Rhodovastum atsumiense: one gene and its partner. The protein of the gene in region 1 interacts with the protein of each later gene in a pairwise test. Links are inferred from orthologs where the notes say so. Each region holds a gene or a part of one and is shown on either strand. Other genes may lie near its edges.

What was found. The genes of interacting proteins can lie anywhere in the genome.
Region 2: the proteins of NBY65_RS13925 (region 1) and ybgC interact in binary tests that used the Escherichia coli proteins (3 or more experiments, as listed by UniProt). The link is inferred for Rhodovastum atsumiense from one-to-one orthologs.

Annotation. Positions count from the first base shown.
Region 1 is NZ_OW485601.1:3,076,103-3,081,097, forward strand. Bases 2,034-4,980 are described here. They hold NBY65_RS13925 (acyl carrier protein), read left to right. Parts: upstream 2,034-3,360; coding sequence 3,361-3,600; downstream 3,601-4,980. Other genes in these bases: fabD (ACP S-malonyltransferase), read left to right, coding at 2,034-2,378; fabG (3-oxoacyl-[acyl-carrier-protein] reductase), read left to right, coding at 2,394-3,143; fabF (beta-ketoacyl-ACP synthase II), read left to right, coding at 3,641-4,903. Outside these bases: NBY65_RS13910 (4Fe-4S binding protein), read right to left, coding at 1-1,199; more of fabD, read left to right, coding at 1,422-2,033. UniProt on the Escherichia coli protein: Carrier of the growing fatty acid chain in fatty acid biosynthesis.
Region 2 is NZ_OW485601.1:6,016,270-6,024,296, forward strand. Bases 1,944-4,942 are described here. They hold ybgC (tol-pal system-associated acyl-CoA thioesterase), read right to left. Parts: upstream 3,664-4,942; coding sequence 3,223-3,663; downstream 1,944-3,222. Other genes in these bases: tolR (protein TolR), read right to left, coding at 1,944-2,407; tolQ (protein TolQ), read right to left, coding at 2,425-3,150; ruvB (Holliday junction branch migration DNA helicase RuvB), read right to left, coding at 3,660-4,700; ruvA (Holliday junction branch migration protein RuvA), read right to left, coding at 4,697-4,942. In the rest of the region: Tol-Pal system beta propeller repeat protein TolB, read right to left, coding at 1-697; NBY65_RS33930 (hypothetical protein), read right to left, coding at 814-1,833; more of tolR, read right to left, coding at 1,874-1,943; more of ruvA, read right to left, coding at 4,943-5,296; crossover junction endodeoxyribonuclease RuvC, read right to left, coding at 5,293-5,790; NBY65_RS27105 (YebC/PmpR family DNA-binding transcriptional regulator), read right to left, coding at 5,803-6,552; NBY65_RS27110 (TIGR00282 family metallophosphoesterase), read right to left, coding at 6,790-7,605; NBY65_RS27115 (5-formyltetrahydrofolate cyclo-ligase), read right to left, coding at 7,606-8,027.

The DNA of each region.
Region 1 (4,995 bases):
ATCGGGGCGTACTGGTAGCCCAGTTCGGCGAAACGGGCGGCGAAGCTGCCGCGCGCGCCCACCTGCCGTGCCAGCACCGCGGCGGCCGCCGTGGTCGCCGCCAGCACCACCGTCAGCGCGATCATGCAGCCGATCATGAAGCCGTTGATCATCAGGAAATCGAGCCACATGAACGTCTCCCCGCGGTCGGGGTGGACGCTCATCAGCCAGGACGGGCCGATCGCGGTGATCCAGGCCCAGCCATGCTCGATTGCCCATTCGCCGAAGGCCTGCCGCGCGTCCTGGTAGGCGGGCAGCACCAGCCACAGGAAGCCGCCGAGCGCCACGCCGGTGTCGAGGAACAGGAACCACACCTCGGTCGGGTTGGGGTGGTGGTCGCGGATCGCCTCGATTTCCTCGCCCGGCCGGCGCAGCCGCAGCGACACCCCGCCGCGCGCGTCGGGGTTGACGCAGCGGAAGCAACTGATGCAGTGGCGCGATTCCGCCTTGTGCGGCAGGTCGATCATGGTCGGGCAGACGCCCTTTTCCGTGTACGCCTCCGGCCCGGGCAGGCGGGTCTTCGGGGCGAACTCCACGGCGCCGAGCCGGGCATAGAGACCGAGCACCCGGCCGATCGGGCACATGTGGCGGCACCAGGCGCGCTTGCGCCGGCCATAGAGGAACCCGATCACGATCGCCATCAGCATGGTGCCGCCGAAGATCTCGGCGGCTGCCTCGGGATGGTCGCGCACGCCGGTGGTCTGGCCGAGCAGGGTGATGACGATGAAGCTGACCAGCGGGGTGCCTTCCCAGCGCAGCCAGGCCGGGATCGGCCGGCGCAGGCCGACGCCGTTGGCCCATTCCGCCGCCGCGCCCATCGGGCAGAGCACGCCGCACCAGGCGCGCCCGGCGAAGATGACGGACAGGAACACCAGCGGGAACCACAGCCCCCACAGGGCATAGGAGGCGCCGACCCGCAGATTGTTCCAGGGGGTGGCGTCGCCGGGCGGGTCGGGCAGCAGCAGCGGCCCGCCGATCACCAGCAGGAACACCACGAACATCCCGGCATGCACCCAGGAGAGCTGCCGGCGATGCGTGACGAAGAACCGTTCCAGCAGCGCGGCGAGGCGGGCGATCCGTCCCGGGGAGGCGCCGGGCGGGGCGCAGGGGGAGCCGTGGGCGGGACATGTTTCGGCCAGGACGGCGGCAGGACCAACCACGACGGGGCTCCCGGGGCTGCAAGTGGGTCTGCAAGTGCGAGTCAGTCGCGATATTAAGAGGCGCCGGTCGATGCGGCGTCGATCGTTGCGCAGGGCTGGTCCGCGCGCCCGGCGCATGCCGTCTGCCGGGTCCCCGGTGTCGCCGGCAATTGACAGGGGCACGGGGCGAAGCTACGCCGCGCGCCCAATTGCCCCCCGCTTCTCATTTCGGGATTTTTCCGCATGCCGGTGCACGCCTTCATCTTCCCGGGCCAGGGCAGCCAGGCCGTGGGCATGGGGCGGGACCTCGCCGCCGCCTTCGCCGCCGCCCGCGAGGTCTTCGAAGAGGTCGACGAGACCCTGAAGCAGAAGCTGTCGAAGCTGATGTTCGAGGGACCGGCCGAGGAACTTACCCTCACCGAGAACACCCAGCCGGCGCTGATGGCGCATTCGCTGGCGGTGCTGCGCGTGCTGGAGCGCGAGGGCGGGCTGAAGCTGGCCGACAAGGCGGTGCTGGTCGCCGGCCACTCGCTCGGCGAGTACAGCGCGCTGGCCGCCGCCGGGGCCTTCACCCCCGCGCGGGCGGCCGCCCTGCTGCGGCTGCGCGGCCAGGCCATGCAGAAGGCGGTGCCGCCCGGCGAGGGCGCCATGGCCGCGCTGCTCGGCGCCGAGATGGAACTCGCCCGCGCGGTCTGCGCCGAGGCGGCGGAAGGCCCGGACGGCACGCAGGTGGTCTCGCCCGCCAATGACAACGGCGGCGGGCAGGTGGTGATCTCCGGCCACAAGGCCGCGGTCGACCGCGCCATCGAGGTGGCCAAGGCGAAGGGCGTGAAGCGGGCCATGCTGCTGCCGGTCTCCGCCCCGTTCCACTGCGCGTTGATGGCGCCGGCGGCGGATGCGATGGCCGAGGCGCTGGAGAAATCCCCGCCGGGCGCGCCCCTGGTGCCGGTGGTGGCCAATGTCACCGCCGCCAAGGTGACCGACCCGGCCGAGATTTCCCGGCTGCTGGTGCAGCAGGTGACCGCGACGGTGCGCTGGCGCGAATGCGTGAACGCGATGATCGAACTCGGCGTTACCAGCTTCGTCGAACTGGGCGCGGGCAAGGTGCTGTCCGGCCTGGTGCGGCGGATCGCCCCGGACGCGGCGACCGCCTCGGTCGGCACGCCGGCCGAGATCGAGCAGATCCTGAAGACTCTCTGAGACAAGGAAACAGCCATGTTCCGGCTGGACGGCAAGACCGCCCTGGTCACCGGTGCTTCCGGCGGCATCGGCGCCGCCATCGCCCGCACGCTGCACGCGCAGGGCGCGGTGGTGGCGCTGTCGGGCACGCGGCGCGAGGCGCTCGACGCCCTGGCGGCGGAGCTGGACGCGGTCTCCCCGGGCCGGGCGCATGTCTGCCCCGCCGATCTGCGCGACCCGGCCGCGGCCGATGCGCTGGTGGCGGCGGCCGAGGCGGCCGGCGGGCCGCTCTGGGCGCTGGTGAACAATGCCGGCTTCACCCGCGACATGCTCGCCCTGCGCATGAAGGACGAGGACTGGCAGGCGGTGCTGGACGTCGACCTGAGCGCGCCGTTCCGGCTGGCGCGGGCGGCGATGAAGGGCATGCTGAAGCGGCGCGCCGGGCGGATCGTCTCGATCTCGTCCATCGTCGGCCACACCGGCAATCCCGGCCAGGCCAACTACGCCGCCGCCAAGGCGGGGCTGGCCGGCATGAGCAAGGCGCTGGCCCAGGAAGTGGCCTCGCGCGGCATCACCGTGAACGTGGTGGCGCCGGGCTTCATCGCCACGCCGATGACCGACGACTTGTCGGACGCGCAGCGCGTCAAGCTGGCTGAGAGGATTCCGCTGGGCCGGCTCGGCCAGCCGGCGGACGTTGCGGCGGCGGTGCTGTATCTCGCCAGCGACGAGGCAGGGTGGGTCACTGGTACCACACTGCACGTCAATGGTGGCATGGCGATGGTCTGATTCGCCGGCTTTGGGCAGGTTGGACCCGTGCCGATGGTTGGCGATTGCGACTAAACCATGCTAAGCGCCGCGCGCCCTCGTCCGGGGCGGTGTACGCGGCGCAGTTCAGGTCTGTCCCGTGGGCCGGGCTGGTCCATCACAAACGGGACCAGGAAGGCGGGCGGACCGGGCGAGTGACGTTTAGACCAAGAACGGGCAGGCAGGAGCCAAAATTCCGATGAGCGAAATCGCCGATAAGGTGAAGAAGATCGTCGTCGAGCATCTCGGCGTCGAGGAAAGCAAGGTCACCCCCGAGGCGTCGTTCATCGACGACCTGGGCGCGGACAGCCTGGACACGGTCGAGCTGGTCATGGCCTTCGAAGAGGCCTTCGGCGTCGAGATCCCCGAGGACGCCGCCGAGAAGATCAGCACCGTGAAGGATGCGATCGAGTACATCGAGAAGCAGAAGGCGGCCTGAGCCGGAACACGGCAAAAGGGAAACGGCAAGGATGGCACCGATGCGGCGCGTTGTGGTGACGGGCATGGGCATCGCCTGCCCCCTGGGATTAGGGGTCGGGCATGTCTGGAAACGCCTGATCGAGGGCGAGTCAGGCATCAGCGCCATCCAGTCCTTCGACGTGAAGGACCTGCCGGCCAAGATCGCCGGCCAGCTTCCGAAGGGCAGCAAGGCCGAGGGCAAGCTGGACATCTCCGAATGGGTCCCGGTCAAGGACCAGCGGAAGATGGACAAGTTCATCCAGTACGCCCTGGTCGCCGCCACCGAGGCGGTCGAGGATTCCGGCTGGCAGCCGCAGGACGAGGAAAGCCGTTGCGCCACCGGCGTGATGATCGGCAGCGGCATCGGCGGGCTTGAGACGATCTACGACGCCTCGGTGCTGGTGCACGAGGGCAAGACGCGGCGTCTGTCGCCCTTCTTCATTCCCTCCGCGCTGATCAACCTCGCCTCCGGCCACGTCTCGATCAAGTACGGCTTCAAGGGCCCGAACCACAGCGTGGTGACGGCCTGCGCCACCGGCGTGCACGCGCTCGGTGACGCGGCCCGGCTGATCATGCTCGGCGACGCCGACGTGATGGTGGCGGGCGGAGCCGAATCCGCGGTGAACACGCTCGGCATCGCCGGGTTCTGCGCCGCGCGCGCGCTGTCCACCGGCTTCAACGAAACCCCCACCAAGGCCTCGCGCCCCTGGGACAAGGACCGCGACGGCTTCGTCATGGGCGAAGGCGCCGGCGTCCTGGTGCTCGAGGAATACGAGCACGCCAAGCAGCGCGGCGCGAAGATCTACGCCGAGGTCTGCGGCTACGGCCTCTCGGGCGACGCCTACCACATCACCGCCCCGGCCGAGGGCCATGACGGCGCCTTCCGCGCCATGAAGGCGGCGCTGAAGAACGGCGGCATCACCCCCGACCAGATCCAGTACGTGAACGCCCACGGCACCTCCACGCCGCTCGGCGACGACCTGGAACTGGACGCGGTGGAACGCTTCTTCGGCGATGCCGCGCGCGGCCTGGCGATGTCCTCGACCAAGTCCGCGACCGGGCACCTGCTCGGCGCCGCCGGCGCGATCGAGGCGGTGTTCTCGATCCTGGCGGTGCGCGACAACGTGGCGCCGCCGACGCTCAATCTCGACGCCCCGAGCCGGGAGAGCGTGATCGACCGGGTCGCCCATACCGCGCAGGAACGCCGCATCGACATCGCGCTGTCGAACAGCTTCGGCTTCGGCGGCACCAACGCCTCCATCCTGTTCCGCAAGGCGCCCTGAGCGCGCGTCGGACAGCAGCGATCCTCCCTCGCGATCCCGCCCGGGCCATCCCCGGGCGGGAGTTACCCGCGGTACCATCGCCAGGATGGTCC
Region 2 (8,027 bases), 2.9 Mb from region 1 along the record:
CGATTTCATCGCGCGTCGGATGGAATCGCGGCGTCAGCGCCATGAAGCCGCCATCGGTCAGGAAGCGGTTGTTCTCGCCGTCCTGGTCCATGATCGCCAGCCGCTTGACGCGCCGGTCGCGCGGCCCGCTGCCGGCGATGTAGACGATGCGCGTGTCGAAATAGCCCTTCTCGCCCAGCAGGCGCTCGTAGATCACGTCGCTGATGATATGGGCGATGCGCCGCCAGTTCGACAGCGTGGTGGTATAGGCGGTGCCCTGGATCTGCTGGCCGGGCAGCACGTCCCACAGGCGGAATTCCACCCGGACCTTGTCGCCGCCCTGGCTTTCCACCCGTCCGGTCACCAGCGCCTGCGCGCCGATCGCCTTCCAGTTCTGGAAGTTCGGCACGTCGCCGCCGCCCTGCGCCTTGATGAAGGCGGCCGGGTCGATCGGCCGGAACAGCCCGGAGCGGCCGAGATTGTTGGAAATGACGCCGGCGATGTCCTGGCCGAGCCGCGCCGTGTCGCCGCCGCCCGCCACGAGCGGGGGGATGGCGATCGGAATCGGGTCGGTCCGCGCACGGTTGACGTCGATCACCGCACTGCCGGGTGCGGCATCCTGCGCCCAGGACCGTCGCGCGGCGATGGCCGGGGCAAACAGCGTCGCCGCCGTGCCGGCGATGAGGACGCGGCGGGAAGGCTTCAGGTCATCCGTCATGCTAGGTCACCTGTCCGCAGAAATCTCAGGAATCGGTCGCAACTGCCGGAGGATATCCGTGCAGCACATGCCATGATCTGTCATCGGGGTGAATTCCCGGCCGAGATCGTCTTCGTTTATGGTCTGAAACGAAACTTCAGCGTGCCCCGGCCGCCCTGGACCACTCCCTGCGGCATCGGCAGGTTGGCGCAGCGCGGGTTGAGCACCGCACGTACCGCCCGTTCGGCGAAAGCGCGGAAGCGCGGATCGCCAAGACGGCCGCGATCCTCGTCGGCCACGACCGCGTCACGTGCCACGCCCTCGCCGTCGACGGTGACCATCAGCAGCACCTGCATCTTCTCGAGGTCGAGCGCGCCGGCGTCCTTGGTCCAGCATTCCCGCACCCGCTCGCCGATGGCGCCGCGCTGGGCGGTGTTGAGCTTGTCAGTCAGCGTGCCGTTCGGGCTGCCGCCGCTGCTGCCCTGGGCGGGGTTGGCGCGCGCGGTCGGCGGCTGCTGCTGGCGCTGCAGCGCGCGCAGCCGCTCGAGCGTGTTCTCCAGCGCCGGGCTGTCAGGCGCCGGATTCTTCGTCACGTTGGGCTGGCTGGTGCGGCTCGGCGGCGCCGGGGGCGGCGGCACCCGCGGCGGAGTCGGGGCCGGCGGTTGCGGCTGCGGCGTGGGCGGCGGCGGCGCCGGGGGCGCGGGCGGCGGCGGCGGCGGCACCGGCAGCGGCGACGGCTCCGGCGAAGGCGGCGGCGGCGCGGGCGGCTGCGGCGTCGGCGGCGGCGGTTCCGGCGTGGGCGGCGGCGGGGGTGGAGGCGGCGGAGGAGGAGGAGGCGGCGGCGGCTCGACCGGCTGCGGCTTGGGCGGCTCCGGAATCGGCGGCTGCGGCGTCACCTGCGGCGCCGGCCGCGAAGAGGGCGCCGGCAGCGGGCTCGGCACGTTGGCCTTCGGCGCTTCCTGGGGCGGCCCCTGCTCGGCCGTCTCCATCGCCAGTTCCACCTCCATCAGCGGCGGCTCTTCCGGCATGCGGATATTGAGGCCGGTCACCAGCAGCAGGAAAACCAGCAGATGCAGCAGCGCCGAGACGGCGGCGCTGCGGCTGAGCGGGGTACGAGTCCGCCACCAGAACAGAAGGCGGGTCACGGGCGTGAACATGGGCAAAGCACCACCTGGCCGGGCTGTCGTCTGCCTGGCCTCAGCCGCGGCCCTGCCGGCGTGGCGCCGCGCCCACCGGGGCCGGCGCACTGGCCGGGGCCGGCGCGGTAACGGCAGGTGCCGCGCCCGGCGCCGAGGAAGCGGCCTTGCCGGAAACCTGCTCGGTCAGCAGCGAGACCTTGGTGAAGCCGCCCTGGATGATGGTGCCCATCACCTCCATCATCCGGCCATAGGTGTTGCCGCGGTCGCCGCGCACGAAGATGCGCCGGTCCTTCTGGTCCTGGGCGATCGCCTGCAGCTTGGCCACCAGTTCAGACAGTTCCACCTGCGAATCCATCAGGAACACCTGGCCCTGCGCATTCACTGAAACCTGCAGCGGCTCGTTGTCCTGGTTGATCGGGGTGGCGTTGACCTTGGGCAGGTCGACATTGACCGAGCTGCTCATCAGCGGCGCCGTCACCATGAAGATGATCAGCAGCACCAGCATGACGTCGACCAGCGGGGTCACGTTGATCTCGGCGAGCGGCCGGTAGCGGCCGCGGCCCCGTCCGGGACCCTGCAGGGATGCGGCCATCGTCGTCTCTCCTTACCTCAGGCGCGCTCCTCGCTCTGGCGCGACAGGATCGCACCGAACTCGGTGGCGAACTGTTCCAGCCGGGCAGCGAAGCGCGCGAGGTCGGTGCTGATCTTGTTGTAGGCCAGCACGGCCGGAATGGCCGCGACCAGGCCGATCGCGGTGGCGAACAGCGCCTCGGCGATGCCCGGCGCCACCACGGCGAGATTGGTGTTGTGCATCGCCGCGATCGCCGAGAACGAATGCATGATGCCCCAGACCGTGCCGAACAGGCCGACGAAGGGGGCGGTCGAGCCGACCGAGGCCAGGAAGATCATCCAGCGCTCCATCCGCTCCATCTCGCGCTGGATGGCGACGTTCATCGCCCGCTCCACCCGGTCGCGCACGCCGCTGCGGGCGACGTCGGCGCCGGCCACGCGGGCCGAACGGCGCCATTCCGCCATCGCGGCGCCAAAGACGGTCGCCATCGGATGGGTGGGCTTGGCGCCCTCGTCCTCGAACAGCTCGTCGAGGCTGCCGCCGGACCAGAACCGGTCCTCGAAGCTGTCGGCCGCCTTGTTGACCCGACGCAGGGTGGTGATCTTCTCGAACACGATCGCCCAGACCCACACGCTGGCCAGCACCAGCAGGATCATCACCAGCTTGACGACAATGTCGGCCTGCAAGAACAGGCTCAGGATCGACAGGTCGCCGGCCGCCGTTCCGATGTTCACCGCGTCAACCGCCCGGTCCAATTCCGCCATTCCCCTCAACAGCAGCGCGACCACCGGCCGCGCGCGACCTCATACAGTTGGCATTACGGCCGATTCGTGGCCTTACGAAAGCGACACCAGGGCGTCATGCCAGCGGGCCGGCACTCGCCCGGGGCGCTGGTCGGCAGCCCGCACACAGGCCAGCCGCACCTCCAGCACCGCCAGTGGTCGTTCCTCACCCTCGCGGAAGATGGACTGGCGCACCTGCACGGAGGCCGGCCGCACCGAGACCGCCCGCGTCACCACCACCAGCGCATCGTCCAGCCGCGCCGGTGCGAGATAATCCACTTCGAGACGATGCACCATGAAGATTAGGCCATGCTGTGATGCCATTTCCGCGTGCGGAACGCCGGCGTCGCGCAACGCTTCGGTTCGCGCCCGCTCGGCGAATCGCAGATAGTTGGCGTGATAGACCACCCCGCCGGCATCGGTGTCCTCGTAATAGGTACGCAAACGATAACGATGGCCGCCCGGTTGCGACGCCGATTCGTATCGTTCGCTCATTCTTCCTCTCCCAGCAGATCGAGCGTCGGCTGCGTGCCCGCGGGCGGCGGCAGCCCCAGATGCTTCCAGCCGCGCTCGCCCAGCATGCGCCCGCGGCTGGTGCGCAGCACCAGGCCCTCCTGGATCAGGAAGGGCTCCACCACGTCCTCGAGCGTGTCGCGCGCCTCGGCCAGCGCCGCCGCCAGCGTCTCCACCCCGACCGGGCCGCCATGGTGGTGCTCGGCGATGCGGCGCAGATAGCGCCGGTCCATGGCATCGAGCCCCAGCCGGTCCACCTCCAGCCGCCGCAGCGCGGCGTCGGCGGTCGGGCGGTCCACCGGATCGTCGCCCTGCACCAGGGCGAAGTCGCGCACCCGCCGCAGCAGCCGCCCGGCGATGCGCGGCGTGCCGCGGCTGCGCCGGGCGATCTCCGACGCGCCCTCCGGCGTCAGGCCGAAGCCCAGCTTCTGCGCGCCGCGGCGCACGATCAGTTCCAGTTCCTCCGGCGTGTAGAACACCAGGCGCAGCGGGATGCCGAATCGATCCCGCAACGGAGTCGCGAGCAGCCCCGCCCGCGTGGTGGCGCCCACCAGGGTGAAGGGCGCGAGGTCGATGCGCACGCTGCGCGCCGCCGGCCCTTCTCCGATGATCAGGTCGAGCTGGAAATCCTCCATCGCCGGATAAAGGACTTCCTCGATCGCCGGCTGCAGCCGGTGGATCTCGTCGATGAACAGCACGTCGCGCGGCTGCAGGTTGGTCAGGATCGCCGCGAGGTCGCCGGCGCGCTGGATCACCGGGCCGGAGGTGGCGCGGAAGCCGACGCCCAGCTCGCGCGCCACGATCTGCGCCAGCGTGGTCTTGCCCAGGCCGGGCGGACCGTGCAGCAGCACGTGGTCCAGCGCCTCGCCGCGGGCGCGCGCGGCCTGGATGAAGATGGACAGGTTCTCCCGCGACGCCTTCTGGCCGATGAACTCGGCGAGCGTCTGCGGCCGCAACGATGCCTCGGCGGCATCCTCCTCGGCGCGCGCGGGGGAGACGGGGCGATCGTCCTTGCTCACCTTGCCAGTTCCTTCAGGCCCTCGCGGATCACCGCGTCCAGCGCCGCGTCATCGCCCAGCCGCTGCATCACCCGCTCCAGCGCCGCCGCCGCCTCCGGCCGGCGGTAGCCCAGGTTCAACAGGGCGGACAGCGCATCCGCCTCCACCCCGCCGACCGGCGGCGGCAGCACCGGCGAGAAGCCGACCCCCACCGGCATGCCGCCAGCCTTCTCGCGCAATTCCGTCAGCAGCCGCACCGCGAGCTTCGCCCCCACGCCCTGCGCCCGCGTCAGCGAGCCGCGGTCGCCCGCCTGGATCGCCCCCACCAGATCGCGTGGCGAGAGGGCGGAGAGGATATTCAGCGCCACCCGCGCCCCCACCCCCTGCACCGTGGTCAGCAGCCGGAACCATTCCCGCTCGGCGGCCTCGGCGAAGCCGAACAGGGTGATGGCGTCTTCCCGCACCTGGGTCTCGACCAGCACGGTGGCGATCTCGCCGGCCGGCAGCATGGCCAGGGTGCGGGTGGAGGCCTGCACCAGATAGCCGACGCCGTTCACGTCGATGACGCAGCGATCGGCCTCGATCTGCTCGACCCGGCCACGGAGCTGCGCGATCATCGCACCCCTGCCCAGCGCCGCGCCGTCGCGCGGTGATGCGCATGGCAGATCGCCACCGCCAGCGCATCCGCCGCGTCCGCGCGCCGGATCAGCGCCCCCGGCAGCAACCGGCGCACCATCATCTGCACCTGATCCTTGCTCGCGGCGCCGGTGCCGACCACCGACTGCTTCACCGCCATGGCGCCGTACTCCGCCACCGAGATCCCCGCCAGCGCCGGCACCAGCAACGCCACCCCGCGCGCATAGCCAAGCTTGAGCGTGGAGGCACCGTTGCGGTTGACATAGGTCTCCTCCACCGCCGCCTCCTGCGGGTGATACTCGGCGATCAGCGCGGTCAGCCCCTCGTGCAGCCGGCGCAGCCGCTCCGGCACCGGATCGTCCGAATCGGTGGGGATCACCCCGTCGCCGAGATGACGCAACCGGTTGCCATCGGCCTCCACCAGCCCCCAGCCGGTGAAGCGCAACCCAGGATCGATGCCGAGCAGGCAGACCAGCGTCGCCTCCCCTCAGCCCGAGAGCTTCGCCAGCACGGCTTCGGGAATGTCGAAATTGGCATAGACGTTCTGCACGTCGTCATTGTCCTCCAGCACGTCGAGCAGCTTCAGCAGCGACGCCGCCTTCTCCTCGTCCAGCGTCACCGTGGTGGCCGGGCGCCATTCCACCTTCGCCTCCTCGGGCGAGCCGAACTTCGCCTCCAGCGCATCGCGCACGGGGAAGAAGCTGTCGGCGGCACAGGTCACCTCGTGCCCGTCCGGACCGCTCTCGACATTGTCCGCCCCCGCCTCGATCGCCGCCTCCAGCATCGAATCCTCGTCCGCCACCGATGCCGGATAGCGCACCACCCCGAGCCGCGAGAACAGAAAAGAAACGCTGTTGGTCTCGCCCAGCGCCCCGCCATGCTTGGCGAAGGCCGAGCGGACATCGGCGGCGGTGCGGTTGCGGTTGTCGGTCAGCGCCTCGATGATCACCGCGACGCCGGCGGGGCCGTAGCCCTCGTAGCGGACCTCCGCGTAGTCGTCGCCCGCGCCAGCCCCGACCGCCTTCTTGATGGCCCGGTCCACCGTGTCCTTGGGCATGTTGGCCTGGCGCGCCGCCATGACCGCCGCGCGCAGGCGCGGGTTGGAGGCAGGATCCGGCAGGCCGCTGCGCGCGGCAACCGTGATCTCGCGGATCAACCGGGCGAAGGCGCGCGCGCGCTTGGCGTCCTGCGCGCCCTTCCGGTGCATGATGTTCTTGAACTGCGAATGGCCTGCCATGATCGTTCCCCGGGGCTGAAAACCGCGCAAGACGACCGCGACGGGAGAGCCGGGGCGCTGCCCCGGACCCCGGCAGGAGGCTCCGCCTCCTGCACCTCCGCCAAGGGCTTCGCCCTTGGAACCCGTTCACGAAGGAATGGGGTCCAGGGGCCTCGGGCCCCTGGCGGGTGCAGGGCAGAGCCCTGCCGGGTCCAGGGCAGCGCCCTGGCCTTCCCGTCGCGGTCGTTCGGAGGGCTTCTACACTGCCGGCATGGTCTGCGACAGCCGCCCGCCCACGCGCAGCGGCTCGATGCGCTTCGCCAGGCCGGTGATGTCGTCCACCTCGACGAAAGTGCCGCACAGGGTGCACTCGCCCTCGGCCGGGCTGAGGCGCTCGCCCGGCATCTTCCGCCAGAACCGGGCCGCCGCTACTTCCTTCTGCATGCCGATGACGCTGTCATAGTCGCCACACATGCCCACTTCCGACTGGAACGCGGTGCCGCCGGGCAGGATCTGGTGATCGGCCGAGGGGCAGTGGGTGTGGGTGCCGACGATCAGGCTGGCCTGGCCGTCGAAGGAATGGCCGAACGCCATCTTCTCGCTGGTGGCCTCGGCATGGACGTCGATGATGACGGCGGCGCAGTTCACGCCGATGCGGTGCTTGGACAGCTCCACCGCGGTGGCGCGGAACGGGCAGTCGAGCGCATCCATGAACAGCCGGCCCATCACCGTCATCACCAGCACGCGGTGGCCGCCACGCAGCACCACCACCACGCTGCCCGCGCCCGGGGTGCCGGGCGGGAAGTTCATCGGCCGCAACAACCGCGGCGTCTCGGCGATGTAGGGGATGATCTCCTTGCGGTCCCAGGCATGGTTGCCGAGCGTGATCACGTCGGCGCCGGCGGCGAAGAAGGCACGCGCCATTTCCGGCGACAGCCCGAATCCGTGCGAGGCATTCTCGGCATTCACCACCGCCATGTCGATGCGCAGTTGCTCGCGCAGGCCGGGCAGCCGCTTCACCACGGCATCCCGGCCGGTGCGCCCGACCACGTCGCCCAGGAACAGAATCCGCATCTAGTCTCCGCTGCAGGGAATCACGCCGCGCTCGGTGGCGATCGCGTGCAATCTGGCGTCGTAGTCATCCGCCGGCACCACGTCCACCTCCTGGCAGGCATAGGCGCATCCGATCGCGATCGCACCGGGTAGGCCGGCCAGGGTACGATCGTAATAGCCGCCACCATAGCCGAGGCGCCGCCCGGTCCGGTCGAAGGCCAGCAGCGGCACCAGCAGCCAGTCCGGACGCACCACTGCCCCGGTCGGGCGCGCGGTGCCGAATCGTTCGGGCAGCAGCGCCATGCCGGGATGCCACAGACGGAAGATCAGCGGGTTGCCGCGGGGCGGCGTCTCGGGCAGCGCGACCGCATGGCCGCGCGCGTGCAGGGCTTCCAGCAAGGGGCGGATGTCGATCTCCGGCCCCATCGGCCAGAAGCCGGACA